Regions from separate parts of the Streptomyces sp. NBC_00425 genome, predicted to be linked through region 1. Evidence: predicted binding sites of a transcription regulator. Region 1 holds the regulator's gene; each other region holds the start of a gene.
What was found. The regulator HrcA, encoded in region 1, represses chaperone genes, less so after heat shock. The targets are predictions, from matches to a motif close to TTNGCACTCNGNNNNNCNGAGTGCNAA.
Positions count from the first base shown of each region.

Region 2: a site for HrcA is predicted at 4,728-4,754, ahead of groL (chaperonin GroEL). Genes of this name have one in related genera too.
Region 3: a site for HrcA is predicted at 3,914-3,940, ahead of groES (co-chaperone GroES). Genes of this name have one in related genera too.

Region 1 is NZ_CP107928.1:6,411,834-6,421,284, forward strand. It holds gene hemW (radical SAM family heme chaperone HemW) at 1-400, shown strand, start outside; gene OHS82_RS27980 (DUF3097 domain-containing protein) at 600-1,409, opposite strand; gene OHS82_RS27985 (MBL fold metallo-hydrolase) at 1,443-2,171, opposite strand; gene hrcA (heat-inducible transcriptional repressor HrcA) at 2,333-3,349, shown strand; gene dnaJ (molecular chaperone DnaJ) at 3,350-4,486, shown strand; gene OHS82_RS28000 (nitronate monooxygenase) at 4,686-5,822, shown strand; gene OHS82_RS28005 (16S rRNA (uracil(1498)-N(3))-methyltransferase) at 5,819-6,565, shown strand; gene OHS82_RS28010 (VOC family protein) at 6,645-7,037, shown strand; gene OHS82_RS28015 (hypothetical protein) at 6,979-7,374, opposite strand; gene OHS82_RS28020 (hypothetical protein) at 7,451-7,942, shown strand; gene OHS82_RS28025 (S41 family peptidase) at 7,988-9,451, shown strand, end outside.
Region 2 is NZ_CP107928.1:5,342,571-5,352,021, reverse strand. It holds gene OHS82_RS23170 (PTS transporter subunit EIIC) at 1-754, shown strand, start outside; gene OHS82_RS23165 (hypothetical protein) at 890-1,459, shown strand; gene OHS82_RS23160 (NADH:flavin oxidoreductase) at 1,499-2,626, opposite strand; gene groL (chaperonin GroEL) at 2,942-4,564, opposite strand; gene OHS82_RS23150 (cold-shock protein) at 4,942-5,148, opposite strand; gene OHS82_RS23145 (MoaD/ThiS family protein) at 5,600-5,875, opposite strand; gene thrC (threonine synthase) at 5,872-7,170, opposite strand; SAM riboswitch class I at 7,189-7,344, opposite strand; gene OHS82_RS23135 (glucosyl-3-phosphoglycerate synthase) at 7,510-8,454, shown strand; gene OHS82_RS23130 (alpha,alpha-trehalose-phosphate synthase (UDP-forming)) at 8,584-9,451, shown strand, end outside.
Region 3 is NZ_CP107928.1:4,147,984-4,157,434, reverse strand. It holds gene OHS82_RS17600 (RNA polymerase sigma factor) at 1-730, shown strand, start outside; gene OHS82_RS17595 (class I SAM-dependent methyltransferase) at 736-1,908, opposite strand; gene OHS82_RS17590 (polysaccharide deacetylase family protein) at 2,000-3,034, shown strand; gene OHS82_RS17585 (polysaccharide deacetylase family protein) at 3,031-3,870, shown strand; gene groES (co-chaperone GroES) at 4,087-4,395, shown strand; gene groL (chaperonin GroEL) at 4,507-6,132, shown strand; gene OHS82_RS17570 (hypothetical protein) at 6,313-6,921, opposite strand; gene OHS82_RS17565 (ester cyclase) at 7,467-8,174, opposite strand; gene OHS82_RS17560 (SDR family NAD(P)-dependent oxidoreductase) at 8,287-9,060, opposite strand; gene OHS82_RS17555 (MOSC domain-containing protein) at 9,156-9,451, opposite strand, start outside.

The DNA of each region.
Region 1 (9,451 bases):
CACCTCGCGGGCGGCCCGCTGCCTGCACAACGAGCTGTACTGGCGGGGCGCCGACTGGTGGGGCGCCGGGCCGGGCGCGCACTCGCACGTCGGCGGGGTGCGCTGGTGGAACGTCAAGCATCCGGGGGCGTACGCGGCGGCGCTGGCGGCGGGCCGCTCCCCGGGCGCGGGCCGGGAGCTGCTGTCCGACGAGGACCGCAGGGTGGAGCGGATCCTGCTGGAGCTGCGGCTGCGCGAGGGGGCGCCGCTCGACCTGCTCCGGCCGGCGGGGCTCACGGCGTCCCGCCGGGCGCTGGGGGAGGGGCTGCTGGAGCGCGGACCGTACGACGAGGGACGCGCGGTGCTCACGCTGCGCGGCCGGCTGCTGGCGGACGCGGTGGTACGGGACCTGGTGGACTGATCGCCCGGGGAGAGAACCGGGGCGCGAAGCGAGCCGCGGCCCGTGCTGACGGGCGAGCCGTGGACCGGGCGTACCAGCGAGCCGTGGACCGGGCGTACCAGCGAGCCGCGGTCCGGGCGGACGAGCCAGCCGTGGCCCGGGCGGACGAGCCAGCCGTGGCCCGGGTGTACCAGCGGGCCGTGGCTTGGGCATACGGGCGTCAGGCCCCGCCGTCCGTGACGAAGTCGATCAGTTCCTCCACGCGGCCGAGCAACTCCGGCTCCAGGTCCTTGTAGGAGCCGACCCGCTTCAGGATCGCCTGCCACACCGCCCCGGTGTTCTCCGACGGCCAGCCCAGCGCCCGGCACACTCCCGTCTTCCAGTCCTGGCCGTGCGGGACCCGCGGCCACCCCGCGATCCCCAGGGACGCCGGTTTCACGGCCTCCCAGATGTCGATGTACGGGTGGCCGACGACCAGTGCGTGCTCGCTGGTCACCGCCTGCGCGATGCGCCACTCCTTCGTCCCGGGCACCAGGTGGTCCACCAGGACGCCCAGCCGCGCGTCCGGGCCGGGGCCGAACTCGGCGACGATCGAGGGCAGGTCGTCCACCCCTTCCAGGTACTCCACGACCACGCCCTCGACGCGCAGGTCGTCGCCCCATACCTTCTCGACCAGCTCGGCGTCGTGCCGGCCCTCGACGTAGATACGGCCGGCGCGGGCGACACGCGCGCGGGCGCCGGGGACGGCGACCGAACCCGAGGCGGTGCGGGCGGGACGGGAGGGCCCCGCGGCGGGCCTCACCAGGGTCACCGCCCTGCCCTCCAGCAGGAAGCCGCGCGGCTCCAGCGGGAACACCCGGTGCTTGCCGAAGCGGTCCTCCAGGGTCACCGTGCCCGCCTCGCAGCGGATCACCGCGCCGCAGAAACCGGTGCCGGGCTCCTCCACCACCAGGCCGGGCTCCGCCGCGACCTCGGGAACCGGCGTCGGCTTCTTCCAGGGAGGGGTCAGGTCGGCGGAGTACTGGCGCATTCGGATGACGATAGGAGAATCCCCGGGGCGGGATTACGGCGACACGCCGAATCGCGTCGCCAGCGCGTCCCGCTGCGCCCGCACGAACGCCGCGTCCACCACGGCCCCGTGACCGGGCACGTACCGCGCGTCCTCGCCGCCGAGTTCGAGCAGCCGGTCCAGGGCGGCGGGCCAGCGCGACGGCACCGCGTCCGGGCCGGCCTGCGGATCGCCGGACTCCTCCACCAGGTCGCCGCAGAAGACCGTCTCGGGCTCGCCGGCCGCCGCACCCGGGACGAGGACCGCCAGATCATGGGCGGAGTGGGCGGGGCCCACGTTCGCCAGCAGGACCTGCCGGCCGGCGCCCAGGTCGAGCGTCCACTCCCCGGACACGAAATGGCGGGGCCGCACGAGTGTGTCCGCGGCCTCCGTCGCCGCCGCCTCGTCCACACCCTGCCGGACCGCGTCCTCCCGCAGCTCGTCGGCCGACACGGAGTCGATGCCCACCGCCCCGAACACCTCCGCGCCGGCGAACGCCGCCGCACCCAGCACATGGTCGAAATGGGGGTGTGTGAGCGCGAGATGGGTCACACGCCCGCCGGCGAGCCGCTCGGCCTGCGCCCGCAGCAGCGCCCCCTCCGCCAGCGTCGATCCGGCGTCGATCACCAGCGCCGTGCCCGCCCCGACGACCAGCCCCACCGTGCAGTCCCAGCCCGGCAGCCGGCACCTGCCCACCCCGGCCGCGACCCGCTCCCATCCCAGCTCTTCCCAAGTCATCGTCATACCGCGACGCTAGCTGCACGGTATCCGTGCCGGGGCCGACCTTGCCCCGGGTGTACCCCACAGCCGTACACTGGCCGGGGAACGCTGGCACTCGAATGTGAAGAGTGCCAACGGCGAGGGCCCAGGGGACTGGGGGACGACATTCTGGAGGTGTGCGCGCGATGCTGAGTGAACGCAGGCTCCAGGTGCTGCGCGCCATCGTCCAGGACTACGTCGGAACCGAGGAGCCGGTGGGGTCCAAGGCGCTCACCGAGCGGCACAACCTCGGCGTGTCCCCGGCGACGGTCCGCAACGACATGGCCGCCCTGGAGGACGAGGGGTACATCGCCCAGCCGCACACCAGCGCCGGGCGGATCCCCACGGACAAGGGCTACCGGCTCTTCGTCGACAAACTGGCCGGCGTCAAGCCGATGACCGGCCCCGAGCGGCGCGCCATCCAGAACTTCCTGGACGGCGCGGTCGACCTCGACGACGTCGTGGCGCGGACGGTACGGCTGCTCGCGCAGCTCACCCGGCAGGTCGCCGTCGTGCAGTACCCGTCCCTGACCCGTTCGACCGTGCGGCACGTGGAGCTCCTCTCCCTCGCGCCGGCACGCCTGATGCTGGTGCTGATCACGGACACCGGGCGGGTCGAGCAGCGGCTGGTGGACTGTCCGGCGCCCTTCGGGGAGTCCTCGCTGGCGGATCTGCGCGCGCGGCTGAACAGCCGGGTGGCGGGCCGCCGCTTCAGCGACGTGCCGCGTCTGGTGGAGGACCTGCCGGACGCCTTCGAGGCGGAGGACCGCGGCACGGTGACGACGGTGCTCTCCACGCTGCTGGAGACGCTCGTCGAAGAGAACGAGGAGCGGCTGATGATCGGCGGAACCGCCAATCTCACCCGCTTCGGACATGACTTTCCCCTCACCATCCGGCCCGTCCTGGAGGCCCTCGAGGAGCAGGTCGTGCTCCTCAAGCTCCTTGGCGAGGCGGGGGATTCGGGCATGACCGTACGCATCGGTCACGAGAACGCCTACGAGGGGCTCAACTCCACTTCCGTGGTGTCGGTCGGCTACGGTTCGGGCGGCGAGGCAGTCGCCAAACTCGGCGTGGTCGGACCGACCCGCATGGATTACCCGGGAACGATGGGAGCGGTACGAGCGGTGGCACGGTACGTCGGACAGATCCTGGCGGAGTCGTAAGTGGCCACGGACTACTACGCCGTCCTCGGCGTGCGCCGCGACGCGTCGCAGGAAGAGATCAAGAAGGCCTTCCGGAGGCTCGCGCGCGAGCTGCACCCGGACGTCAACCCGGATCCGAAGACCCAGGAGCGGTTCAAGGAGATCAACGCCGCCTACGAGGTGCTGTCGGACCCGCAGAAGAAGCAGGTCTACGACCTCGGGGGCGACCCGCTGTCCCAGGCGGGCGGCGGTGGCGCCGGCGGCTTCGGGGCGGGGGGCTTCGGCAACTTCTCCGACATCATGGACGCGTTCTTCGGCACGGCGTCGCAGCGCGGGCCCCGCTCGCGCACCCGGCGCGGCCAGGACGCGATGATCCGGCTGGAGATCGACCTCGAGGAGGCGGCCTTCGGCACCACGAAGGACCTCCAGGTCGACACGGCGATCGTCTGCACGACGTGCAGCGGCGAGGGCGCAGCCCCGGGCACCAGCGCCCAGACGTGTGACATGTGCCGCGGCCGCGGTGAGGTGTCGCAGGTGACCCGGTCCTTCCTGGGCCAGGTCATGACGTCGCGGCCGTGTCCGCAGTGCCAGGGCTTCGGCACCGTCGTGCCGACCCCGTGCCCCGAGTGCGCGGGCGACGGGCGCGTGCGCTCGCGTCGCACCCTGACGGTGAAGATCCCGGCAGGCGTCGACAACGGCACCCGGATCCAGCTGGCGGGCGAGGGCGAGGTCGGCCCCGGCGGCGGCCCCGCCGGCGACCTGTACGTGGAGATCCACGAGCTGCCGCACGCGCAGTTCCAGCGGCGCGGCGACGACCTGCACTGCACGGTGACCCTGCCGATGACGGCGGCGTCCCTGGGCACGAAGGTGCCCCTGGAGACGCTGGACGGCCTGGAGGAGGTCGACATCCGGCCCGGCACCCAGTCCGGCCAGTCGATCCCGCTGCACAGCCGGGGCGTCACGCATCTGCGCGGCGGCGGGCGCGGCGACCTCATCGTGCACGTCGAGGTGCAGACCCCGACGAAGCTGGATCCCGAGCAGGAGCGGCTGCTGCGGGAGCTGGCGAAGCTGCGGGGCGAGGAGCGGCCCACGGGGCAGTTCCAGCCCGGACAGCAGGGACTGTTCTCGCGGCTCAAGGACGCGTTCAACGGGCGGTGACGGTGGGGGTGCGGCGGGCTGCTTCATCGCCCCCGCCGCCCCTTCCCTTCCCGTCCTCGGGGGCTGCGCCCCCGACCCCCCCCGCTTTTCGGCCCCGAAAGGGCCTCGTCCTCAAGCGTCGGACGGGCTGACGGTGACACCGGATGCCGAGGGGAAGGGTCGATTCGGACTTGTCCTGAGGACGTGACAACATGCCGCCATGTCCTCCGCGCTGACCGGTCTCCTCCCTCACCCGATCGTGCAGGCCCCCATGGCGGGCGGTGTCTCCGTCCCGCAGCTCGTGGCCGCCGTGTCCGAGGCGGGCGGGCTCGGATTCCTCGCGGCCGGGTACAAGACGGCCGACGGCATGTACCAGGACATCAAACAGCTGCGGAGCCTCACCGGCCGCCCGTTCGGCGTGAACCTCTTCATGCCGCAGCCCGAGTACCCCGGTGCGAGCACCGGCTCCACCGGAGTGGCCCAGGCCGCGCTCCCCGCTGCCGGCGCCGTCGAGGTCTACGCCGACCAGCTCGCCGGTGAGGCCGTCTGGTACGACACCGAGCTCGGAGATCCGGACAGCGGCCGCGACGACGGGTACGACGCCAAGCTCGCGGTGCTGCTGGACAACCCGGTGCCGGCGGTGTCCTTCCACTTCGGCGTGCCGAGCGCCGAGGCGCTGGAGTCGCTGCGCCGCGCGGGAACGTTCACGCTGGTCACGGCGACCACCGCGGAGGAGGCCCTCGCGGTGGAGCGGGCCGGCGCGGACGCGGTGGTCGTGCAGGGCGTGGAGGCCGGCGGACACCAGGGCAGCCACCGGGACAACCCCGAGAACGACGGCTGCGGCATCGGTCTGCTCTCCCTGGTCGCCCAGGTCCGCGAGTCCGTGAACCTGCCGGTCGTGGCCGCCGGCGGCATCATGCGCGGCAGCCAGATCGCCGCGGTCCTCGCGGCCGGCGCGAGCGCGGCCCAGCTGGGCACCGCGTTCCTCGCCACCCCCGAGTCCGGTGCGCACGCCGTGCACAAGCAGGCGCTGACCAACCCCCTGTTCGTGCGCACCGAGCTGACCCGCGCCTTCTCCGGCCGCCCGGCCCGCGGCCTGGTCAACCGCTTCCTGCGCGAGCACGGCCCGTACGCGCCCGCCGCCTACCCGGAGGTGCACCACCTCACGGTGCCGCTGCGCAAGGCGGCGGCCAAGGCGGGGGACGCCCAGGGGATGGCGCTGTGGGCGGGGCAGGGCCACCGGATGGCCCGCGAACTGCCCGCCGGACGACTGGTGGAGGTACTGGTGAACGAACTCGCCGCGGCGCGGACAGCGTTGTCACAGGGCTTCACGGCCGGTGAGGGCGGCGCCCGATGACCGCCCCCGTCTTCGTCGTCGACGAACTCCCGCACGGTCGAGCCGAGTTCGTGCTGGACGGACCCGAGGGTCGGCACGCCGTCTCGGTGAAGCGGCTGCGGGCCGGAGAGGACGTCGTCCTCACCGACGGCGCCGGACGCTGGGCGCGGGCCGAGGTCGTCGCCGCCGAGGGCAAGGACCGGCTGGTCGTGCGGCTGGGCGAGACCGTCGAGGAGCCCGTCGAGACGCCCCGGGTCACCGTCGTGCAGGCGCTGCCCAAGGGCGACCGGGGCGAGCTGGCCGTCGAGACGATGACCGAGACCGGCGTCGACAAGATCGTGCCGTGGGCGGCCGCGCGCTGCATCACCCAGTGGAGGGGCGAGCGCGGCGCCAAGGCGCTCGCCAAGTGGCGGGCCACCGCCCGCGAGGCCGGCAAGCAGTCCCGCCGGGTCCGCTTCCCCGAGGTCGCGGAGGCGTCGACCGCCCGCCAGGTGGCCGCGCTGCTGGCCCGGGCCGACTTCGCCGCCGTCCTGCACGAGGACCGCGACTACGGCAGCGAGCCGCTGGCCGCCGCCGAACTCCCCGCCGAGGGCGAGATCGTGCTCGTCGTGGGGCCCGAAGGGGGTGTGTCGCCCGAGGAGTTGGCGCTCTTCGAGGAGGCGGGCGCGAAGGCGTACCGGCTCGGCCGGAGCGTGCTGCGCACCTCGACCGCCGGCACGGCGGCCGCGGCCCTCGTCCTGGGCCGCACCGGCCGCTGGTCCTGACCGTCCGTCCGCCCGCTCGTACGGCGCCCCGTCCGTCCGCCCGTCCGTCCGCCCGTCCGTCCGCCCTTCGGAGGTTTTCGTGGAACTCGTCCAAGTCAGGCTGCTGGTGAGGGACTTCCCCCTCTGCTATCGCTTCTACTCCGACGTCCTCGGGCTGAAGCCGCAGTCGGGCGCGGAGCAGGGGCCGTACGAGAAGTTCAGCCCCGCCACCGGGTCGGCGGGCATCGCGATCCAGGACCGCGCGATGATGGCGGAGGTGCTCGGGGAGCTGGGCGACGCGGCGAACGGGCACCGTTCCCTCGTGGTGCTGCGCGTCGACGACCTGGACTCCTACTGCGCGGGCGTCACCGCCCGGGGCGCCGCCCTGATCCACGGCCCCGCCCCGATGACCGACCGCATGCGCGTCGCCCATCTCAAGGACCCGGAGGGGAACCTGGTGGAGCTTCAGGAATGGCTGCTGCTGCGCAGCTGAGCGCGACCGCGGTGAACAGCTCCCAGCCGTCCAACTCCCCGTCCAGGGGCAGCAGTCCCCGCCGGACGGCCTCGTCGACGAAGGCGCGCACCACACCGGGTTCGTGCAGGTTGAGATGATGGCGGCGATCGCCCACCCCGCCGCTGTGCGCCCCGTATCCGCCGCCGCCCGAAGAGCGCCCCTCGCCGTCCCGGAAGACGATGCGGGTGCGCAGACCGTCCCGGTGCAGGGTGAGGATCTCCCGGCACGGCTGCCCGTCCCCGTGGCGGTGCCGGACCGTCCACCCGTAGACGGTCGTCCCGTCGACGACGAGGGTTCTGTGACGCCTGCCGCTCATGCGCCCACGGTATCCGCGCGGAACGTGACCGCATACGGGCTACCGCACCGCGCGCCCGAGTGGCACGCTGCCGTCCATGGGGGCATTGAGACGTAATCGGCTGCTTCCGGCGGTGGCGGTCGCGGTCGCGGCGGTAGGCGTCGTGGCCTGCGAGCCGGGCGGACTGAGCACCATGTCCGTGGCGCACACCACCGACGAGGCCGCGACGGCCGAGATCCAGCGACGGCACGTGGACGTGCGCTGGCTGACCTGCACAGCTCAGTACAAGGACGAGAAGAAGGCGGCCGCCGTCGCCACCGTCGACTGCCGGGGCAAGACCTCCGACGGACGCGACATCACGGTCGAGGGCCGGATCACGCGGGCGGTCGACGGGGCCTGTGTGCGGGGGGATCTCACCGCGGTCGTCGGCCGGAAGCAGCTGTTCCGGGTGAGCGGGCTCGGCGACTGCAAGTCCGCGACGCCGTCGCCGGTCAAGCCGTCCGGTTCCGCCGCGCCCGGCGCCCGGCCGACCGTCACCGTGACGGTCACCGTCACCGAGACCGTCGGCTCGGGCGGCGTGGGGAAGTGACCGAAACCCCTGACCAGCGGGCCCGGCGATGCATACAGTGATCCGGTGACCCAGTCCGCGACGCCTGCCGCGTATCTCAGATTCCCGCACCTGCACGGCGAATTGGCGGCCTTCGTCGCCGAGGACGACGTGTGGCTCGCGCCCCTCGACGGCGGCCGCGCCTGGCGGGTCAGCTCCGACAACGTGCCGGTCTCCTCGCCGCGCATCTCGCCCGACGGCGCAACCGTCGCCTGGACGTCCACCCGTGACGGCGCGCCCGAGGTGCACATCGCCCCCGTCGACGGCGGGCCCTCGACCCGGCTGACGTACTGGGGCAACGCGCAGACCCGGGTGCGTGGCTGGACCCCGGACGGCCGGGTCCTCGCCGTCAGCACCTACGACCAGGCGACCCTGCGGCGCAGCTGGGCCCGTGCCGTCCCCGTCGACGGCGGACCGGCGACGACCCTGCCGTACGGGCCGGTCGGCACGGTCGCCCACGGCCCGCACACCGTGCTGCTGTCCGCGTCGATGGGCCGCGAGGCCGCGCACTGGAAGCGCTACCGGGGCGGCACCGCGGGCAAGCTGTGGATCGACCGGGAGGGCGACGGGGACTTCGTCCGCCTGCACGAGGAGCTCGACGGCAACATCGAGTGCCCGGTGTGGGCCGGGGACCGTATCGCGTTCCTCTCCGACCACGAGGGCACGGGCGCGCTGTACTCCTCCCTCGCCGACGGCTCCGACCTGCGCCGGCACACGCCGCACGGGGGCGTCTCCCGCCCGGGCGAGGCCGAGGGCGGGGGCGGCTTCTACGCACGCCAGGCCGCCGGCGACGGCACCCGGATCGTGTACATGTCCGCGGGCGAGCTGTGGCTGCTCGACGACCTCGACGGGGCCGAACCGCGCCGCCTCGACGTCCGGCTCGGCGGCCAGCGCACCGACCGCCGCCCCTACCCGGTCGCCGCCTCCCGGTGGCTGGGCGGGGCCGCGCCCGACCACACCGCGCGCGGCAGCGCCGTCGAGGTGCGCGGCGCCGTCCACTGGGTCACCCACCGGTCCGGGCCCGCCCGGGCGCTCGCCGCCGAACCCGGCGTGCGGGCCCGGCTGCCGCGCACCTTCCGCACGGAGGGGGAGGAGTGGGCGGTGTGGGTGACCGACGCCGAGGGGGAGGACGCGCTGGAGTTCGCCCCGGCGACCGGCGCGGCCCCCGGCGCCACCCCGCGCCGGCTCGCCGCCGGACGGCTCGGCCGGGTCCTCGAGCTCGCCATGGCGCCCGACGGCAGCCGGGCCGCGGTCGCCGCGCACGACGGACGGCTGCTGCTCGTCGAGCGGGAGACCGGAGAGGTCCGCGAGGTCGACAGCAGCCCCGACGGCGAGGTGTCCGACCTGGTCTTCTCCCCGGACTCGGCCTGGCTCGCCTGGTCGCACCCCGGGCCGCGGCCGCTCAGCCAGCTCAAGCTTGCCAACGTCACCGACCTGTCGGTCACCGAGGCGACCCCGCTGCGCTTCCGCGACTACGCGCCGGCCTTCACC
Region 2 (9,451 bases), 1.1 Mb from region 1:
CCTGTACGGGCTGATGTACGCGGCCGGCGCGGTCTCGGCGGCCGTCGGCTCGGCGGCGAACTGGCTGCTGACGACGACGGGCGCCTTCGCCGGCCTGCTGCTGGGCGGGCTCTTCCTGCCGCTGGTGATGCTGGGCCTGCACCAGGCGCTGATCCCCGTCCACACCACGCTCATCGAGCAGCAGGGGTACACGGTCCTGCTGCCGGTGCTGGCGATGGCGGGCGCGGGCCAGGTCGGCGCGGCGGCGGCGGTGTACGTCCGGCTGCGCGACGACGTGGCGCTGCGGACGACGATCAGGTCGGCGCTCCCGGCCGGGCTGCTGGGCGTCGGCGAGCCCCTGATCTACGGGGTGTCGCTGCCGCTGGGCCGCCCGTTCCTCACCGCCTGCGCGGGCGGCGCGGCCGGCGGCGCCTTCATCGGGTTCTTCGCGATGCTCGGCGACCGGGTCGGGGCGACGGCGATCGGCCCGTCGGGCTGGGCCCTGTTCCCGCTGCTGGCGGGCGACCGGGGGCCGGGCACCACGGCGGCGGTCTACGCGGGCGGCCTGCTGACCGGGTACGCGGTCGGCTTCGCCGCCACCTACGTCTTCGGCGGCGTCCGGGCAGCGGCCGCGGCCCTGTCCCCCACGACCACGGCCACCGCCGTGGATACCGCTCCCCCGGACAACCTCGGCCCCTTCACTCCACCCGAAACGACCCCCCGGCCCGACCCGGCCACCCCGCCCGCCACCACCACCGCCCCGCCCACGCACTGAGGCCGCCGCTCCCGCATCGAGGCCCGCTCCCGCGGACGCGGCCGGCGAGAGCCGTCGTCCGGCGCGGGCCGTCGTCGGCCGAGAGCCGTTCTCCGGCGAAAGTCGTCGTTCAGCGCGAGCCCTACCCTTGGGGCCATGAACCACGCCCAGCTCACCGCGCTCGGCCGTGCCCTCCGTGTGCTCGGCGAACACGGCGACGCCCTCACCGCGGACACCCCCGACGCCCGGTTGCACGAGGTCAAGGCCGATCTGCGGCGAGCGCTGGAGCTGCTGGACGACAGCGTGGTCGGCGCCGTCCCGACCACCCGATGCGCCGAACACCCGTACGGTCCGGTCGACCAGGCGGCGGCCGACCTGTGCCTGCTGTGCGAGACGCGCCGCCGGACGGCCCGGCGCGCCGAGTTCAACGGCCCGCCGCCGCAGGCGCCCCACACCACCCCCGCACCTTCGCGGTACGGCACCCGCGCCGACCGCCCGCAGCCCCAGCAGCGCTGGCTGGCGGAGCTGTGGAACGGCCAGGAGTGGCAGCTCTGCGGAACACCGCGGCGGGACCGGCGCGAGGCGGAGCTGTACATCGCCGCCCTGCGCCGGGGGTCCCGTCCCGCGATGGCCTACCGGCTCGTGCACGAGTTCACCGACTACGAGGTCCTGCGGATCTGGGGCACCCCGGTGAAGGTGGACATCGAGCCGCTCGGCAACCTCTGAGCGGTCCCGTCCCCCCGGGCGGCAGAGCCGGGTCGAGGCTCAGCTCAGGGTGCGCAGCGCGGCGGCGTCGTAGGGCTTCAGCTCGTCGAGACGGCCGCCCAGCACCTTCGCCGCCCACTCCGGGTCCTGCAGCAGCGCCCGACCGACGGCCACCATGTCGAACTCGTCGCGCTCCAGACGGTCCAGGAGGTCGTCGATCCCCTTGACCGGCGCGCCCTCGCCCGCGAAGCCCCGGATGAAGTCGCCGTCGAGGCCGACCGAGCCGACCGTGATGGAGGGCTTGCCGGTGAGCTTCTTCGTCCAGCCCGCGAGGTTCAGGTCGGAGCCGTCGAACTCCGGCAGCCAGTAGCGGCGGGTGGAGGCGTGGAAGGCGTCGACGCCGGCGGCGGCGAGCGGGGCGAGGAGGGCCTCCAGCTCCTCGGGGGTCTCGGCGAGACGGGCGTCGTAGGCGTCCGACTTCCACTGCGAGTAGCGGAAGATGACCGGGAACTCGGCGGAGACGGTCGCGCGGACGGCGGCCACGATCTCGGCGGCGAACTTCGTGCGGGCCACCAGGTCGCCGCCGTAGGCGTCGGTCCGGCGGTTGGTGCCGGCCCACAGGAACTGGTCGAGCAGGTAGCCGTGGGCGCCGTGCAGCTCGACGCCGTCGAACCCGATGCGCTCGGCGGCGGCCGCGGCCTCGGCGAACGCGCCGATGACGTCGTCCAGGTCGCGCTGGGTCATCGCCTTGCCGGCGCCCTCGGTGCCGTCCAGCCGGATGCCGGAAGGCCCGACGGCGGGCGCGTCCGCGTACGGCGGCTCACCCTGCTTGCGCACCATGCCGATGTGCCACAGCTGCGGCACGATCTTCCCGCCGCCCGCGTGCACGGCCTCCGCGACCTTCGCCCAGCCCTCGAGCTGCTCCGCCCCGTGGAACCGGGGGACCCGGTCGCTCTGCCCGGCGGAGTCGTGCCCGACGTAGGTGCCCTCGGTGACGATGAGACCGACACCTGCGGCGGCGCGGCGGCCGTAGTACGACACCACGTCCTCGCCGGGGACGCCGTCCGGGGAGAACATGCGCGTCATGGGTGCCATGACGATGCGGTTCGGGACGGTCAGTCCGTTGATCGAGACCGGCCGCGAGAGGATCTCGGCGGCGCGCGAGGCGGCAGGCGGGGTGATGCTCACGTGAGGGACTCCTCGGGACGACGATGAACCAGCTGGTATGTGCACACGCATCGAGTGCTCCCCCGCACAACTCCGCCGACCCCCGACCGCATTCCGACCGCCCCGCAGATCCCCGAGTGATCCCGGACACGCTCCCCTCGGGAAGCGGTGCCGCGTTCTGCAGCGGGGGCAGTGGCACCGACTGCCTGGAAACCGTGGCACCGACTGCCTGGAAGCCGCGCCCGGCCACCCCCTGAAACGCCCGAGGGCGGCACCCCCCGTTTCCGGGAAGTACCGCCCTCGGTCCGAAGGACAGGCGATCAACCGTCAGGTCGATCAGAAGTCCATGTCACCGCCCGGCATGCCGCCGCCGGCGGGCGCGGCGGCCTTCTCCGGCTTGTCGGCGATGACGGCCTCGGTGGTGAGGAACAGCGCGGCGATGGAGGCGGCGTTCTGCAGAGCGGAGCGCGTCACCTTCGCCGGGTCGATGATGCCCTCGGCGATCATGTCGACGTACTCACCGGTCGCGGCGTTCAGACCGTGGCCGATGGGCAGGTTGCGGACCTTCTCCACGACGACGCCACCCTCGAGACCACCGTTGACGGCGATCTGCTTGAGCGGGGCCTCGAGCGCGATGCGCACGGCGTTGGCGCCGGTCGCCTCGTCACCCTCGAGCTCCAGCTTCTCGAAGACGGCGGAGGCCTGGATGAGCGCCACGCCACCACCGGCGACGATGCCCTCCTCGACGGCGGCCTTCGCGTTGCGGACGGCGTCCTCGATGCGGTGCTTGCGCTCCTTGAGCTCCACCTCGGTGGCGGCGCCGGCCTTGATGACCGCGACACCGCCGGCGAGCTTCGCCAGGCGCTCCTGCAGCTTCTCGCGGTCGTAGTCCGAGTCGCTGTTCTCGATCTCGGCGCGGATCTGGTTGACCCGGCCCGCGACCTGGTCCGAGTCGCCGGCACCGTCGACGATGGTCGTCTCGTCCTTGGTGATGACGACCTTGCGGGCCTTGCCGAGCAGGTCGAGGGTCGTGTTCTCGAGCTTGAGACCGACCTCCTCGGAGATGACCTCGCCACCGGTGAGGATGGCGATGTCGTTCAGCATCGCCTTGCGGCGGTCGCCGAAGCCCGGGGCCTTGACCGCGACGGACTTGAAGGTGCCGCGGATCTTGTTGACGACCAGGGTCGACAGGGCCTCGCCCTCGACGTCCTCGGCGATGATCAGCAGCGGCTTGCCGCCCTGCATGACCTTCTCGAGGAGCGGGAGCAGGTCCTTGACGTTGGCGATCTTGGAGTTCGCGATCAGGATGTACGGGTCGTCGAGGACGGCCTCCATACGCTCCATGTCGGTGGCGAAGTACGCCGAGATGTAGCCCTTGTCGAAGCGCATGCCCTCGGTGAGCTCGAGCTCCAGGCCGAAGGTCTGCGACTCCTCGACCGTGATGACGCCTTCCTTGCCGACCTTGTCCATCGCCTCGGCGATGAGCTCGCCGATCTGGGTGTCGGCGGCGGAGATGGAGGCCGTGGAGGCGATCTGCTCCTTGGTCTCGACATCCTTCGCCTGCTCGAGCAGGGCGCCGGAGACGGCCTCGACGGCCTTCTCGATGCCGCGCTTGAGAGCCATCGGGTTGGCGCCGGCGGCTACGTTGCGCAGGCCTTCCTTGACGAGGGCCTGGGCGAGGACGGTCGCGGTGGTCGTGCCGTCACCGGCGACGTCGTCCGTCTTCTTCGCGACTTCCTTGACCAGCTCGGCGCCGATCTTCTCGTACGGGTCCTCGAGCTCGATCTCCTTGGCGATGGAGACACCATCGTTGGTGATCGTGGGGGCGCCCCACTTCTTCTCGAGGACGACGTTGCGGCCCTTGGGGCCGAGCGTCACCTTGACGGCGTCCGCGAGCTGGTTCATGCCGCGCTCGAGGCCGCGCCGCGCCTCCTCGTCGAACGCGATGATCTTGGCCATGTGAAGTGGTCCCTCCAGGACTGGGGGTGATTCCTTCGGACCGCGCCCGCGCCCGCGACGGACGGCTCGCCGGCCGTGTGGTTCCTTGCCCCACCTGGCCTGCGGGCCTCACCGACCCGGTCCTTCGTTGTCACTCTCACCTTCAGAGTGCTAACGCCAATGATTAGCACTCGCCCATGCCGAGTGCAAGCGCCTCGGGACGATCCGCAGGTGAACAGGGGGCGCCCGGGCCCGCCGTCTCCGGCCGTCGGGGGTCGAGGAGGACCGCCCCGGGGCTCGGGCCCCTGCCCCCGGGCATGCCGAAGGGCTCGCGCCCCGGGAGGCGCGAGCCCTTCGAAGATGAAACAGAAGAACGACGCTGTCAGTCGGCGCGTGCTTCAGCCGGTCGCGAGACGGACCATGTCCGCCTGCGGCCCTTTCTGGCCCTGCGAGATCTCGAAATCGACCCGCTGACCCTCTTCCAGGGTGCGGTAGCCGTCCATCTGAATCGCGCTGTAGTGGACGAATACATCCGCACCACCGTCGACCGCGATGAAGCCGTACCCCTTCTCCGCGTTGAACCACTTGACGGTGCCCTGAGCCATGCCTAACTCCCCTATTACTGGCCCTTGCACAGATCCACACTTCGTGGATCCGGGTCAGACCTCACCCCCCAGTTGGTTGGGGGCGTGCGCCGGAACGCGTCGACCGCGGCTGAATGTATCTGCCCAACTGCCGTCTGCAACAGGTCACTCGGACGAGAATTCTGGACGTGCGAGATCCGGAATGTGGCGCAAATTCGCCAGAATTCAGGGCAAGTCGGGCCCCGCGAAAGCCACAAAAGCCACGAAAGCAGCGCGTACTTTGGCTGCTTCTTGTCGGGCACGGGCGGAAATAAAAGGCTCCGGAACCGGTGATCAGGACCGGGTTCCCCAACTGTACCGCGCTCAACCACTCTGAATTGCCCCCTCCGCTTCTATCGCGGAGAGGGCAATTCGATGAACTCTCGGTAATCGCTGTTACCGACGGTTACTACCGGCGGGTACTGACCAGCGGTCAGCCACCTGCGACGGCCGGAATGATCGAGATGCCGGCGCCGGCCGGAGTCGCCGTCTCGAGACCCTGCTCGAAACGGACGTCGTCGTCGTTCACGTACACGTTGACGAACCGGCGCAGCTTGCCCTGGTCGTCCAGGACGCGCGCGGCGATGCCGGTGTGGTTCTTCTCCAGGTCGGAGATGACCTCGCCGAGGGTCGCGCCCTCGGCCGAGACCTCGGCCCGGCCGCCGGTGTAGGTGCGCAGGATGGTCGGGATGCGAACAGTGACGCTCATGATGCGAGGCCAGCCTCTCGGAAAGAGTCCAGGTTCGGGCGGATGGTCGCGGTGAGTCCGGTGCCGGCCACCGCGTCCAGGGTCTTCAGGCCGTCGCCGGTGTTCAGGACGACGGTGGTCTTCGTCGGGTCCAGCAGACCGTTCTCGATCAACTTCTTCGTCACGCCCACGGTCACGCCGCCTGCCGTCTCCGCGAAGATGCCCTCGGTGCGCGCCAGCAGCTTGATCGCGTCGACGACCTGCTCGTCGTTCACGTCCTCCACCGCGCCGCCGGTCCGCCGCGCGATGTCGAGGACGTACGGGCCGTCCGCCGGGTTGCCGATGGCCAGCGACTTGGCGATGGTGTTCGGCTTCTGGGGGCGGACCACGTCGTGCCCGGCCTTGTAGGCGACGGACACCGGGGAGCAGCCCTCCGCCTGCGCGCCGAAGATCTTGTACGGCCTGTCCTCGACCAGCCCGAGCTTGATCAGCTCCTGCAGGCCCTTGTCGATCTTCGTGAGCTGGGAGCCGGACGCGATGGGCACCACCAGCTGGTCGGGCAGCTGCCAGCCGAGCTGCTCGCAGATCTCGTACGCCAGCGTCTTCGAGCCCTCGGCGTAGTACGGCCGCAGGTTGACGTTGACGAAGCCCCAGCCCTCGCCCGCCGGGTCGCCGATGAGCTCGGAGCAGAAGCGGTTGACGTCGTCGTAGTTGCCCTCGATGCCGACGAGCTCGCCGCCGTAGATCGCGGCCATGACGACCTTGCCCTGCTCCAGGTCGTGCGGGATGAACACGCACGAGCGGAACCCGGCGCGGGCCGCGGCGGCGCCCACGGCGCCGGCCAGGTTGCCGGTGGAGGAGCAGGAGAGCGTGGTGAAGCCGAACGCGCGGGCGGCCTCGATGGCCTGGGCGACGACCCGGTCCTTGAAGGAGTGGGTCGGGTTGCCGGAGTCGTCCTTGACGAAGAGCCTGCCGACGTCGACGCCCAGCTCGCGGGCGAGGTTGTCGGCCTGCACGAGCTTGGTCCAGCCGGGGTTGATGTTCGGCTTGTCGGCCACGTCCGCCGGGACCGGCAGCAGCGGCGCGTAGCGCCAGATGTTCGCGGGTCCCGCCTCGATGCGCCCCCGCAGCTTCTCCGTGTCGTAGGAGGAGAAGTCGTACGCGATCTCGAGCGGGCCGAAACACTCCTCGCACGCGAAGACCGGACCGAGGGGGACGCGGTGGCCGCACTCGCGGCAGCTCAACGCGGTGGCCGGACCGAGGTCGACAGCGGGGGTCGTGGAGTCCGTGGTGCTTGCAACAGTCTGCGCAGCCATGTGAGGCGAGGCCCTTTCTCCTCATCTTCCTCACGACGCACTTCGCCGTGAGACGGATTTGGCACCTTCCCGAGCCGGGAGCCTCGCTGAACGATCAACACTGATCTACGAGAACCGACTGGAGGGTTGCCGGGGCTTCATCGGGCCGTGTCCCTCTGCCCCTCTGGATGAGCGGTATTCGGTTGTTGATCTGTGTACGCCGACGACCCTGACATGCGATGGTCACCCGCGTTGTTCAAGACTGTAACCGAAGGCCAGGACAGTTGAGATAGTCGTCCGAACCGCGAGATGGATCACGCAGGACCGTACTCGCCGAGAGAACGCAGAGGAGCCGCCGACGTGCTGGAAGAAGTCGAGCGCTGGCTGAGCACCCGTTCCTGGTCCCTGACGGACCGCCCACTGCACCGGATTCTCGCCGCCAAACAGCGCACGGGCCAGTCGGTGAGCGTCGTGCTGCCCGCGCTCAACGAGGAGGAGACGGTCGGCGAGATCGTCGCCGTGATCCGCCACGACCTCATGCAGCAGGTCCCGCTCGTCGACGAGATCGTCGTCGTCGACTCCGGATCGACCGACCGCACGTCCGAGGTCGCCGCGGCGGCGGGCGCGCGTGTCGTCCACCGCGACGAGATACTCCCCCGCCTGCCCGCCGTGCCCGGCAAGGGCGAGGTGCTGTGGCGTTCGCTGCTGGTCACCCGCGGGGACGTGGTCTGCTTCATCGACGCCGACCTGCGGGAGTTCTCCTCCGACTTCGTCTCGGGGATCGTCGGCCCGCTGCTCACCGATCCGGGCGTGGACCTGGTCAAGGCCATGTACGACCGTCCGCTGGGCGCCGCGGCCGGTCAGGGCGGACGGGTCACCGAGCTGATGGCCCGCCCCCTGCTCAACATGCACTGGCCGCAGCTCGCCGGGTTCGTGCAGCCGCTCGGCGGCGAGTACGCGGCCCGCCGGAGCCTGCTGGAGCAGCTGCCCTTCCCCGTGGGGTACGGCGTGGAACTGGGCATGCTGGTCGACGCCCTGCACCTGGTGGGCCTCGACGCCCTCGCCCAGGTCGACGTCGGCGTGCGCAAGCACCGTCACCAGGACGGTCAGGCGCTGGGCCGGATGGCGGCGGCGATCTACCGCACCGCCCAGCTGCGGCTGGCCCGCGGCCATCTCGTCCGCCCCGCCCTCACCCAGTTCGAGCGCGGCCCGGACGGCTTCGAGCCGCACACCTACTCCGTCGACACGGAGGAACGCCCCCCGATGACGGACATCGCGGAGTACGCGCGACGCAGGGTGGCCTGAGCACGACGCACCCGGTCTCGTGCGCAGGGCGGCGGCAGCGGCGACACGGCCGGATACGGCCGGATACGACCCCTCCACGCAGCGCGACCGTACGTTTGAGCGTTTACAGAGCGGGCTAGGTTGAGGCGTATGGCTTCCACGCACGACACGTCTGCCGCCCGGGGTGCCGAGGTGCTGGTCGCGTCCAACCGCGGTCCGGTCTCCTACGAGGTACGCGAGGACGGCTCGCTGCACGCCAAACGCGGCGGCGGCGGACTGGTCTCCGGCCTGTCGGCCATCGGACCCGACGCGGGCGCCCTCTGGGTGTGCTCGGCGCTCTCCGACGGCGACCGCGAGGCGGTCCGGCGCGGGGTCGGCGAGGAGGGCGTGCGCATGCTGCCCGTCCCCGCCGACGTGCACGCCGACGCGTACAACGGCATCGCCAACTCGGTGCTCTGGTTCGTCCACCACCTGCTGTACCAGACCCCGCTGGAGCCGGTCTTCGACGCGGAGTTCCGCCGCCAGTGGGCCTCGTACGAGACGTACAACCGGGCCTTCGCCGAGGCGCTCGCGCAGGAGGCGGCGGACGGCGCGGCCGTGCTGGTCCAGGACTACCACCTGTGCCTCGTCCCCGGCATGCTCCGCGAACTCCGTCCCGACCTGCGGATCGGGCACTTCTCGCACACGCCCTGGGCGCCCACGGACTACTTCGCCCTGCTCCCGCGGGACATCCGTGAGCAGCTGCTGCGAGGCATGCTCGGAGCGGACCGGCTGGGCTTCCTCACCCGGCGCTGGGCGGACGCCTTCACCGCGTGCTGCGAGCAGTCCACCGGGGGCCTGGGCGGCACCGAGGTGGGCGTGCACGGGCTCGGCGCGGACGCAGACTTCCTGCGCGAGCGCTCGCACCGGCCGGACGTCGAGGAGCGCATGGCGTCCCTGCGCGAGGAGATCGGCGAGGGGCGCAAGGCGATCGTCCGCGTGGACCGCACCGAGCTGTCCAAGAACATCGTGCGCGGGC
Region 3 (9,451 bases), 2.3 Mb from region 1:
GCCGTACGGCCCCGACCGCGAGGCCCGGCTCGGCTCCGTCCTCGACGTCATCTACCTGATCTTCAACGAGGGGTACGCGGCCACCGCCGGTGACGACTGGCTGCGCCCGGCGCTGTGCGAGGACGCCCTGCGGCTGGGGCGGCAGCTGGCGGCGCTGATGCCGAAGGAGCCCGAGGTCCACGGCCTCGTCTCGCTGCTGGAGTTCCAGGCGTCCCGGTCGGCCGCCCGCACCGCCCCCGACGGCACGCCCGTCCTGCTCAAGGACCAGGACCGCCGCCGCTGGAACCGCATGCTGATCGCGCGCGGCATCACCGCCCTCGACCGGGCGCGGAGCGTGGCGGCGGGCGCGCCCCCGGGCCCGTACGCCCTCCAGGCGGCCATCGCGGCCTGCCATGCGCACGCGTACACGTACGACCGGACCGACTGGGCGGGCATCGCCACCCTGTACGGGCTGCTGGCGGCCCGCTTCCCCTCCCCGGTGGTCGAGTTGAACCGCGCGGTCGCCGTGTCGATGACCGAGGGCCCGGCGGCCGCCCTGGCCATCGTCGACGCCCTGACGGCCGAACCCGCGCTGCGGGAGTACCACTTGCTCCCGAGCGTCCGGGCCGACCTGCTGTCCCGCCTCGGCCGCACCGCGGAGGCCCGGGCCGAGTTCGAACGGGCGGCGGCGCTGACGGCCAGCGCACGCGAACGGCGCCTGCTGCTGCACCGGGCCGCGGCGTCGGACTGACGGCTTCAGGCGGAGGCGGGCTTCCCGATCAGCATGGTCGGGGCGCCCGCCACCCGCGTGAGGAACACCGTCACCGCCTCGGAACCCTGCGGCTTGGGAAGCACCTTCTTCCGCAGCTCCTCCGGCTCCACCGCCGAACCCCGTTTCTTCACGGTCAGGACACCGACCCCCCGCTCCCGCAACAGGGCCTTCAACTTCTTGACGCCGAAGGGGAGTTGATCGGTGATCTCGTATGCGGTGGCATACGGGGTGGGGTGCAGGGCGTCGGCGGTGACGTAGGCGATGGTCTCGTCGACCAGTCCGCCGTCGAGCTCCCGGGCCACGTCGGCGACCAGATGAGCCCGGATGACGGCGCCGTCCGGCTCGTACAGATACCGCCCGACGGGCCGGACGCGGGGGTCGGGCAGACCGGCGCCGAGCAGGGTGCGCGGCCCCGGCAGCAGGGTGGCCCGGACGGTTCCCGGCTCGGTCCCGAACCACAGCACCGCCTCCTTGACGTCCCCGCCGTCCGAGATCCACTCGGCCTCGGCCTCGGCGGGGATCGCCTCGTGCGGCACCCCGGGCGCGATCTTGAGGGCGGCGCGCGGGGCGGCGAGGGCGGCGCCCACCGCCCACGACAGGGGAGGGGAGTACGCCTCGGGATCGAAGATGCGCCCCCGGCCGCCCCGGCGCGCGGGATCCACGAAGACGGCGTCGTAACCGCGGGCGTCCACCTCGGTGACGTCCGCCTCCCGCACCTCGATCAGCTCGCCCAGCCCGAGCGCCTCGGCGTTCGCGCGCGCCGCCTCGGCCGCCGCCGGGTCCCGGTCCACGGCCAGCACCCGGATCCCGGCGCGGGCGAGGGCGATCGCGTCCCCGCCGATCCCGCAGCACAGGTCGGCGACGGAGGTCACGCCGAGCGCCTTCATCCGCTCGGCCCGGTAGCCGGCGACACTCGCCCGCGTCGACTGCTCCACCCCGTTCGGCGTGAAGAACATCCGCTCCGCGTCCCGCGCCCCGAACTTCACCGCCGCCCGCTGCCGCAGCCGGGCCTGGCCGAGGGCCGCGGAGACCAGGTCGGCGGGATGCTCGCGGCGGAGCCGGGTGGCGACGGCGAGTTCGTCGGCGGGGGCGGTGCCGCGCACCGCGTCGAGGAGGGCGCGGCCCTCGGGAGTGCGCAGGGGGGCGAGGTCGTTCACCGGGTCATTGTGGGCCAGTCGGTGGACAGCGCGCCCCCGGCGGCGGTGTCGGGACCGGGTTCGGCAGGGGCGACTGCGAAGATCCGGCGCCATGGGACCTGTCGTACAAAATGACATGAACGGCCTCGACGGGCCGGCCCGCCGCCGCCCCCGCACACAAACCCGCCCCCGGACGGGGCTCCGTAGCCGCAGGGGAACGCACAGCTCCGGGACCCGTGCCGCCGCGGGAATCAGGAGCCTCGTCGCCGTCCTCGCGCTGGCGGCCGTCGCGTCGGGCTGCGCCGGAGGGGGCGCCGGCCGCACGACCCGCCCCGCGCCCGGACAGCAGCCGGAGAAGGCGGCGCCCCCGGTGGTCGCCCCCGCCCGCGCCCTGTACGGCTACGCCGCCCGGCTCCGCGCCGCCCACCAGGCCCGGGTCGCCGCGGCCGGGCGCTGGGGCCTGAGAAAGGTCCCGCTGACGCCCCCCGCGCCGCCCGCGCACAAGCCGGAGATCACCACCCGCAAGGGCTTCGAGGTCGACGACCACGAGGAGCTCGGTCTCCCGCCGGTCTTCACCAGGGTCCCCACCGAGGACCGGGTCGTCTTCCTCACCATCGACGACGGCGCCGAGAAGGACCCGGCGTTCCTGCGCATGATGAGCGAGCTGAAGATCCCGTACACCGCGTTCCTCAGCGACTACCTGATCAAGGACGACTACGGATACTTCAAGGAGATGCAGGACCGGGGGGCGGCCCTGAACAACCACACGCTCCACCACCCCTACCTGCCGGCCCTCTCCTACGCCCGTCAGAAACACGAGATCTGCGGGATGCAGGAGGTGATCCGGGAGCGCTACGGCACCCGCCCCGCCCTCTTCCGGCCGCCCTTCGGCAACTACGACCAGGACACCCTGCGCGCCGCGAAGAGCTGCGGCGTGCGCTACGCCCCGCTCTGGGACGAGGAGGTCTTCGTCGACCACTGGGAGTACCGCGAAGGGGACCGGGACCTGCACCCCGGCGACATCGTCCTGAGCCACTTCCGCGGCCGCGGCGAATGGAAGGGCACCATGCCCGACCTGGTCCGCCGCTTCCTGGACAAGGTCACGGCGAAGGGCTACGCGGTGGCCCGTCTGGAGGACTACCTGTGAGGGCGCGGCAGAAGGGCGCGGGAGAGGCGGCCGTCCTGCTCGTCGCGCTCACCGCGCTCGTCCTGACGACCCTCAGCGGCTGCGCCCAGTCCGTCGACCCGATCGAGCGGCTGGGCAGGAAGGCCGCGGCCCGGGTCCACCCCGCCGGCCCGGCCGCCGGGCAGCCCGCCTACCGCCGCTGGGGTCTGACGGCCCCCCTGGCCCCCGCCCCGGCCCACCCGGCGCGTTCCCTGGCCGGCAGCCCCGGAACGGCCCTCCCGCCGGTCGTGGACCACGTCCCGACCGCCGACCGGGTCGTCTTCCTCACCTACGACGACGGCGCCGAACGCGACCCCCGCTTCGTCGACATGGTCCGCGAACTGCGCCTGCCGGTCAGCATGTTCCTCACCGACAGCGTGATCGGCCCCGGCTACGGCCGACTGGCGCGGCTGCAGTCGGTCGGGGCCAGCGTCCAGAACCACACCCTGGACCACCCGGCGCTGCGCGGTCTGCCCTACGCCGGCCAGCGCGCCGAGATCTGCGGCCAGCAGGACAAGCTGCGCGCCCGTTTCGGCCTGCGCCCCCGACTCCTCCGCCCGCCCTACGGCGCCTATGACGCCACCACCCGACGCGCCGCCGCCGACTGCGGCATCTCGGCCGTCGTCCTCTGGCGTGCCTCGATGGGGCCCACGGCCCTCGCCTACGCGCACGGCCCCCACCGGCTCCACCCCGGCGACGTCATCGCCGTGGCCCCGGACGAGACGACGGCCCCGGACCTGCGGGACCGGACGACGCGACTCCTGCGCCAGATCCAGGACCAGCACCTGACGGTGGCCCGTCTGGAGGACTACCTCTGAGGGGCTCGCGCCGGCCGGAAATCCGGCCGACGCGCCGCGGGCATTGGCACTCCGCTTGACCGAGTGCTAATCGCGGTCATAGTCTCGGCTCTGGCACTCGCCACTGGAGAGTGCCAACACAGCGACGGGCAGGTCCGGCACCCGCGACGACGGATCCACCTGGTCGCCACCTCAGACAGTTAACCCCGTGAGATCTCCGAAGGGGGAGGTCGGATCGTGACGACCACCAGCTCCAAGGTTGCCATCAAGCCGCTCGAGGACCGCATTGTGGTCCAGCCGCTCGACGCCGAGCAGACCACCGCCTCTGGCCTGGTCATCCCGGACACCGCGAAGGAGAAGCCCCAGGAGGGCGCTGTCCTCGCGGTGGGCCCGGGTCGCTTCGAGAACGGCGAGCGCCTGCCGCTCGACGTCAAGGTCGGCGACGTCGTCCTGTACAGCAAGTACGGCGGCACCGAGGTGAAGTACAACGGCGAGGAGTTCCTCGTCCTCTCGGCTCGCGACGTGCTCGCGATCATCGAGAAGTAATTCACCCAGTTTTGCAGTGAACTGCGCTCCTGGCCCCGCGTGTTTGTGAAGCCGGGCGCCGGGGGCGCAGTTCGTTTCTCCCACTTTTTCCGAGAGGGCTGAACCGCTCCCATGGCGAAGATCCTGAAGTTCGACGAGGACGCCCGTCGCGCCCTCGAGCGCGGCGTCAACAAGCTTGCCGACACGGTCAAGGTGACGATCGGCCCCAAGGGCCGCAACGTCGTCATCGACAAGAAGTTCGGCGCTCCCACCATCACCAACGACGGCGTCACCATCGCCCGCGAGGTCGAGCTCGACGACCCGTACGAGAACCTCGGCGCCCAGCTGGTGAAGGAGGTGGCGACCAAGACCAACGACATCGCGGGTGACGGTACGACCACCGCCACCGTGCTGGCCCAGGCGCTCGTCCGCGAGGGCCTGAAGAACGTCGCCGCCGGCGCCTCCCCGGCCGCCCTGAAGAAGGGCATCGACGCGGCGGTCAAGGCTGTGTCCGAGGAACTCCTCGCGACCGCCCGCCCGATCGAGGAGAAGTCCGACATCGCCGCCGTGGCCGCGCTCTCCGCGCAGGACACGCAGGTCGGCGAGCTCATCGCCGAGGCGATGGACAAGGTCGGCAAGGACGGTGTCATCACCGTCGAGGAGTCCAACACCTTCGGTCTGGAGCTGGACTTCACCGAGGGCATGGCCTTCGACAAGGGCTACCTGTCGCCGTACTTCGTGACGGACCAGGAGCGCATGGAGGCCGTCCTCGAGGACCCCTACATCCTCATCAACCAGGGCAAGATCTCCTCGATCGCCGACCTGCTGCCGCTGCTCGAGAAGGTCATCCAGACCAACTCCTCCAAGCCGCTGCTGATCATCGCCGAGGACCTCGAGGGTGAGGCGCTCTCCACCCTCGTCGTCAACAAGATCCGCGGCACCTTCAACGCGGTCGCCGTCAAGGCCCCGGGCTTCGGTGACCGTCGCAAGGCGATGCTGCAGGACATGGCCGTCCTCACCGGCGCCACCGTCATCTCCGAGGAGGTCGGCCTCAAGCTCGACCAGGTCGGCCTCGACGTGCTGGGCTCCGCCCGCCGCGTCACCGTCACCAAGGACGACACCACCATCGTCGACGGCGGCGGCAGCTCCGAGGACGTCGTGGGCCGCGTCGGCCAGATCAAGGCCGAGATCGAGAACACGGACTCCGACTGGGACCGCGAGAAGCTCCAGGAGCGCCTCGCGAAGCTGGCCGGCGGCGTGTGCGTGATCAAGGTCGGCGCCGCCACCGAGGTGGAGCTGAAGGAGAAGAAGCACCGTCTGGAGGACGCCATCTCCGCGACCCGCGCCGCGGTCGAGGAGGGCATCGTCTCCGGTGGCGGTTCCGCGCTCGTCCACGCCGTCAAGGTCCTCGAGGGCAACCTCGACAAGACCGGCGACGAGGCCACGGGTGTCGCGGTCGTCCGCAAGGCCGCCGTCGAGCCGCTGCGCTGGATCGCCGAGAACGCGGGCCTCGAGGGTTACGTCATCACCTCCAAGGTCGCCGAGCTCGAGAAGGGCCAGGGCTTCAACGCCGCGACCGGCGAGTACGGCGACCTGGTCAAGGCCGGCGTCATCGACCCGGTCAAGGTCACCCGCTCCGCCCTGGAGAACGCCGCCTCCATCGCCTCCCTCCTCCTGACGACCGAGACCCTCGTCGTCGAGAAGAAGGAAGAGGAGGAGCCGGCCGCCGGCGGTCACGGCCACGGCCACTCCCACTGACCCCAGGTCAGACTCCGCACCACCACCGAGGCCCGGCCCCCGACAGGGAGCCGGGCCTCGCCCGTCCGGTCACCGTCGTACCCCGTCGTCCTTCTGCGCGGCCGGGTGTCCGGCGGGTCCTCGGGGATCCGCCGGACACGCACGGCCGGAGTATCCGGGGTACGCGGTGTGCTCCCGGCGCTACCGGGCTCCCGCCTCCACCGGCGGGTGGGAGGAAGGCGGCGCGGGACGCGTGTCGGGCGCGGACGGCCGGTTGTCCCGGAGCGAGGTCGGCGAGGCGAACTCGTAGCCGGACCAGACGTCGCCGCCACGCCAGGCGGAGCCGTCCCAGACGTAGGCCGAGGCGATCGTGCCGTAGTAGCCCGTCCCGCAGGACTGCCAACCGCCCCAGTCGTACACCTGCTCAGGGCCGTACGGTCCGGGGAACTCGCCGCCCGCCTGTCCTGTGGCGCCGTACTTCCAGGGGCTGGTGCGGCACACCGCCCACGCGGAACCGTTCCACCGGTAGACGGTGGCCCGCGCGGCGGCCCAGCCGTCCGGCCTGGCCTGACCGGTCGCGCAGCCCGGGGTCAGTGCGTAGGTGTCCGCGTAGGCGAGATTGCCGGAGAACGCGCCGGGGCGTTGGTGATCGATGCCCGCGGTGCCCTGTACGCACAGGCCGCCGCCGTTGTACACGGTCACCCTGGTGGCCCAGGTCCACGCGTTCGCCGGCTGGGCCCAGACGGCGGCCATCATCAACGCGACGAGCGCGCACAACGCGGCTTTCATGGTCAGGCGGAGCATTGCCATGGTGTCTCCGTTCCTCGATTCGCCCGCGACCGGGCGCGTGGGCCCTTTCCGGGGCCTCACCCGTGCGTCCGCGGAGGCCGCAGATGCCGCCGATGCCGCGAACGGATCGGGATGATCCGTCGGACGGCACGTGCAGGCACGGTGGCCGTGGTGGTGGTCGGGGTGGTGGTCGCAGTCGGTCGGCACAGCGCTCACCGGGGATGCGCCGCGGCTGGGGGGACATGGCGGCCGGTGTACTCACGGCCCCACGGGATGAGATGTGTCGTCGGGGACTGCGAACCAGATCGCCCCGGCAGGGTGAGTCCCGTTCGGCTCACCGCATTCCACGATAGGCGATCCGGTCACCCCCCGCTTCTCGGCGCCGTCCACCCCGTCGGCGCCCACCCCCCCGGCCGACGGATCCCGGCCCTGCCCGCACCGGCAGCCGCCGGAGCCCGGCCCGCGATTCGATGAGGCTGGGCAACGCGGCGCGGAAGGCGCCCGTTCCGGTCCGTGGTGAGGAACGGGGGTCTTTTCCCGCAGGGGCGGCGTCGCGTGACGTGCCGTCAGGTCTCCAGGGAGTCCAGCGCTCCCAGTTGGGCCATGAGGCCGAGGCGGTCGTACTGCCACCAGCCTTCGGCGATCCTGCCGTCGTCGTCGAACCGGAAGACGGTCGTCCCGGTCATGGTGACCTCCCGGCCGGTGGGCGCGAGGCCCATGAACTCGCCGTGGTGCGTCCCGTCGAACGTCCAGCGGGTGCACACGCGGTCGTCCTCGGAGATCTGGTCCTCGACGGTGAACGTGACGGCGAAGCCGCGGCGCCACATCTCGACCTGGCGCCGCATCGCGTCCATGCCGATCACGTCCTGCACGTTGGACGGATCATGGTCGTGGTAGTCCTGCGCCAGCAGGCCGTCGAGCGGTGCCAGCTCGCCCGGGGCGGCCACCGTCTCGAGGAACCGCCGCGCCGTCGCCGCGCACAGCCGCTCGTCCCGCACGACGTCGAGATCGGTGAAGGTGGGCATCTCGTCGCACAGCGCCACCAGTTCCTGGAAGACCTTGCCGGTCTCCGGGAGGTTCGAGTTCCGCATCGCCTCCTCGAACGAGGGGAACTCCACGATCTCGATGAAGTGCGAAGCGTCGGAGCGGTCCTTGCCGACCACCGCGTGCGTGGCGGTCCGCTTGCCCTTGGTCTGCTCGACCCACGTGTCCATCAGCCGGTCCATCTCGTCGAACCGGCTGGTCCTGCAGTCGATGAGCTGTACGAACGTCATGACGTCGCCTCCGGCCCCCCTGGATCCGGTGTTCGGACACGGCCATCTTCCCACCGGAGCGCCGACGCCACCCGCCCGCGGGCCTGCCGCCGGGGTCCGCCGGCGGGGTCCGCTACTGGGGCCCGTACTTGCGTCCCGTCCTCGAGCTGACGCCGCCCAGCAGCGACCGCGGGGTCACCTTCACCAGCCCCATCAGCGCCTTGTACCGCGGATCGGGGATCGACACCGACTTCCCGCGCGCCAGGTCCTGCAGCGCCGCCGCGACGAGTTTGTCCGCGTCCAGCCACATCCATCCGGGGATGTTGTCCGTGCCCATCCCGGCCCGCTCGTGGAACTCCGTGCGCACGAAGCCCGGGCACAGGGCCATCAACCGCACGCCCGTCCCGGCCAGGTCCTTCGCCGCGCCCTGCGTGAACTGCACGACCCACGCCTTGGACGCCCCGTACGTCCCGCGCGGTACGAACGCCGCCACCGAGGCCACGTTGACGACGCCTCCGCGCCCGCGCTCCCGCATCGTGGCAGCCGCCGCGGACGTCAGCCGCAGCACCGCCTCGCAGTGCACCTTGAGCATGGTCAGCTCGTCCGCCATGGAGACGTCGAGGTAGCGGCCCTTGTTGCCGAAGCCGGCGTTGTTGACCAGCAGGTCGACGGGCTTCTTGCGGTCGCCCAGCCGGACGGCCACCGCCTCGATGCCCTCGTCCGTCGACAGGTCGGCCGTGAGCACCTCCGCCTCGATGCCGTGCCGGTCGTGCAACTCGGTCGCCTGCTCGCGCAGCCGCTTGGTGTCCCGTGCGACGAGGACGAGATCATGCCCGTCCGCCGCCAGTCTGCGGGCGAACGCGGCGCCGATGCCCGCGGTCGAACCCGTGATGAGAGCCGTTGTCATGACAGAAGGTTAGTGACCCGGAGCGGGTCCGTCCGTTCTCTGCACGCGGCCTCCCGAACGTGAAGGTCGCGTGAGCGCCGCTGACCCCGACGGCGTCACTCTCCGTGCCGCGCCAGATACTTCCGTGCCGCGGCCAGCGTCTGCGGATGCAGGGCCGCACCCGCCGCGAGCGTCCGGGGCAGCAGCTCCCGGTGCGTGGTGACGGCCTGGAACTGCATACGGGCCGTCACCTCGTGATCCGGCAGGTGGACGATCTCCACCGCGTCCCCCGCGCGGATCTCGCCCGGCACGATCACCCGCAGGTACGCGCCCGTGGCCGCCTTCTCCGTGAACCGCCGGACCCAGCGCCGCTCGCCCAGGTGCCCCTGGAAGGTGAGGCACGGTATCCGCC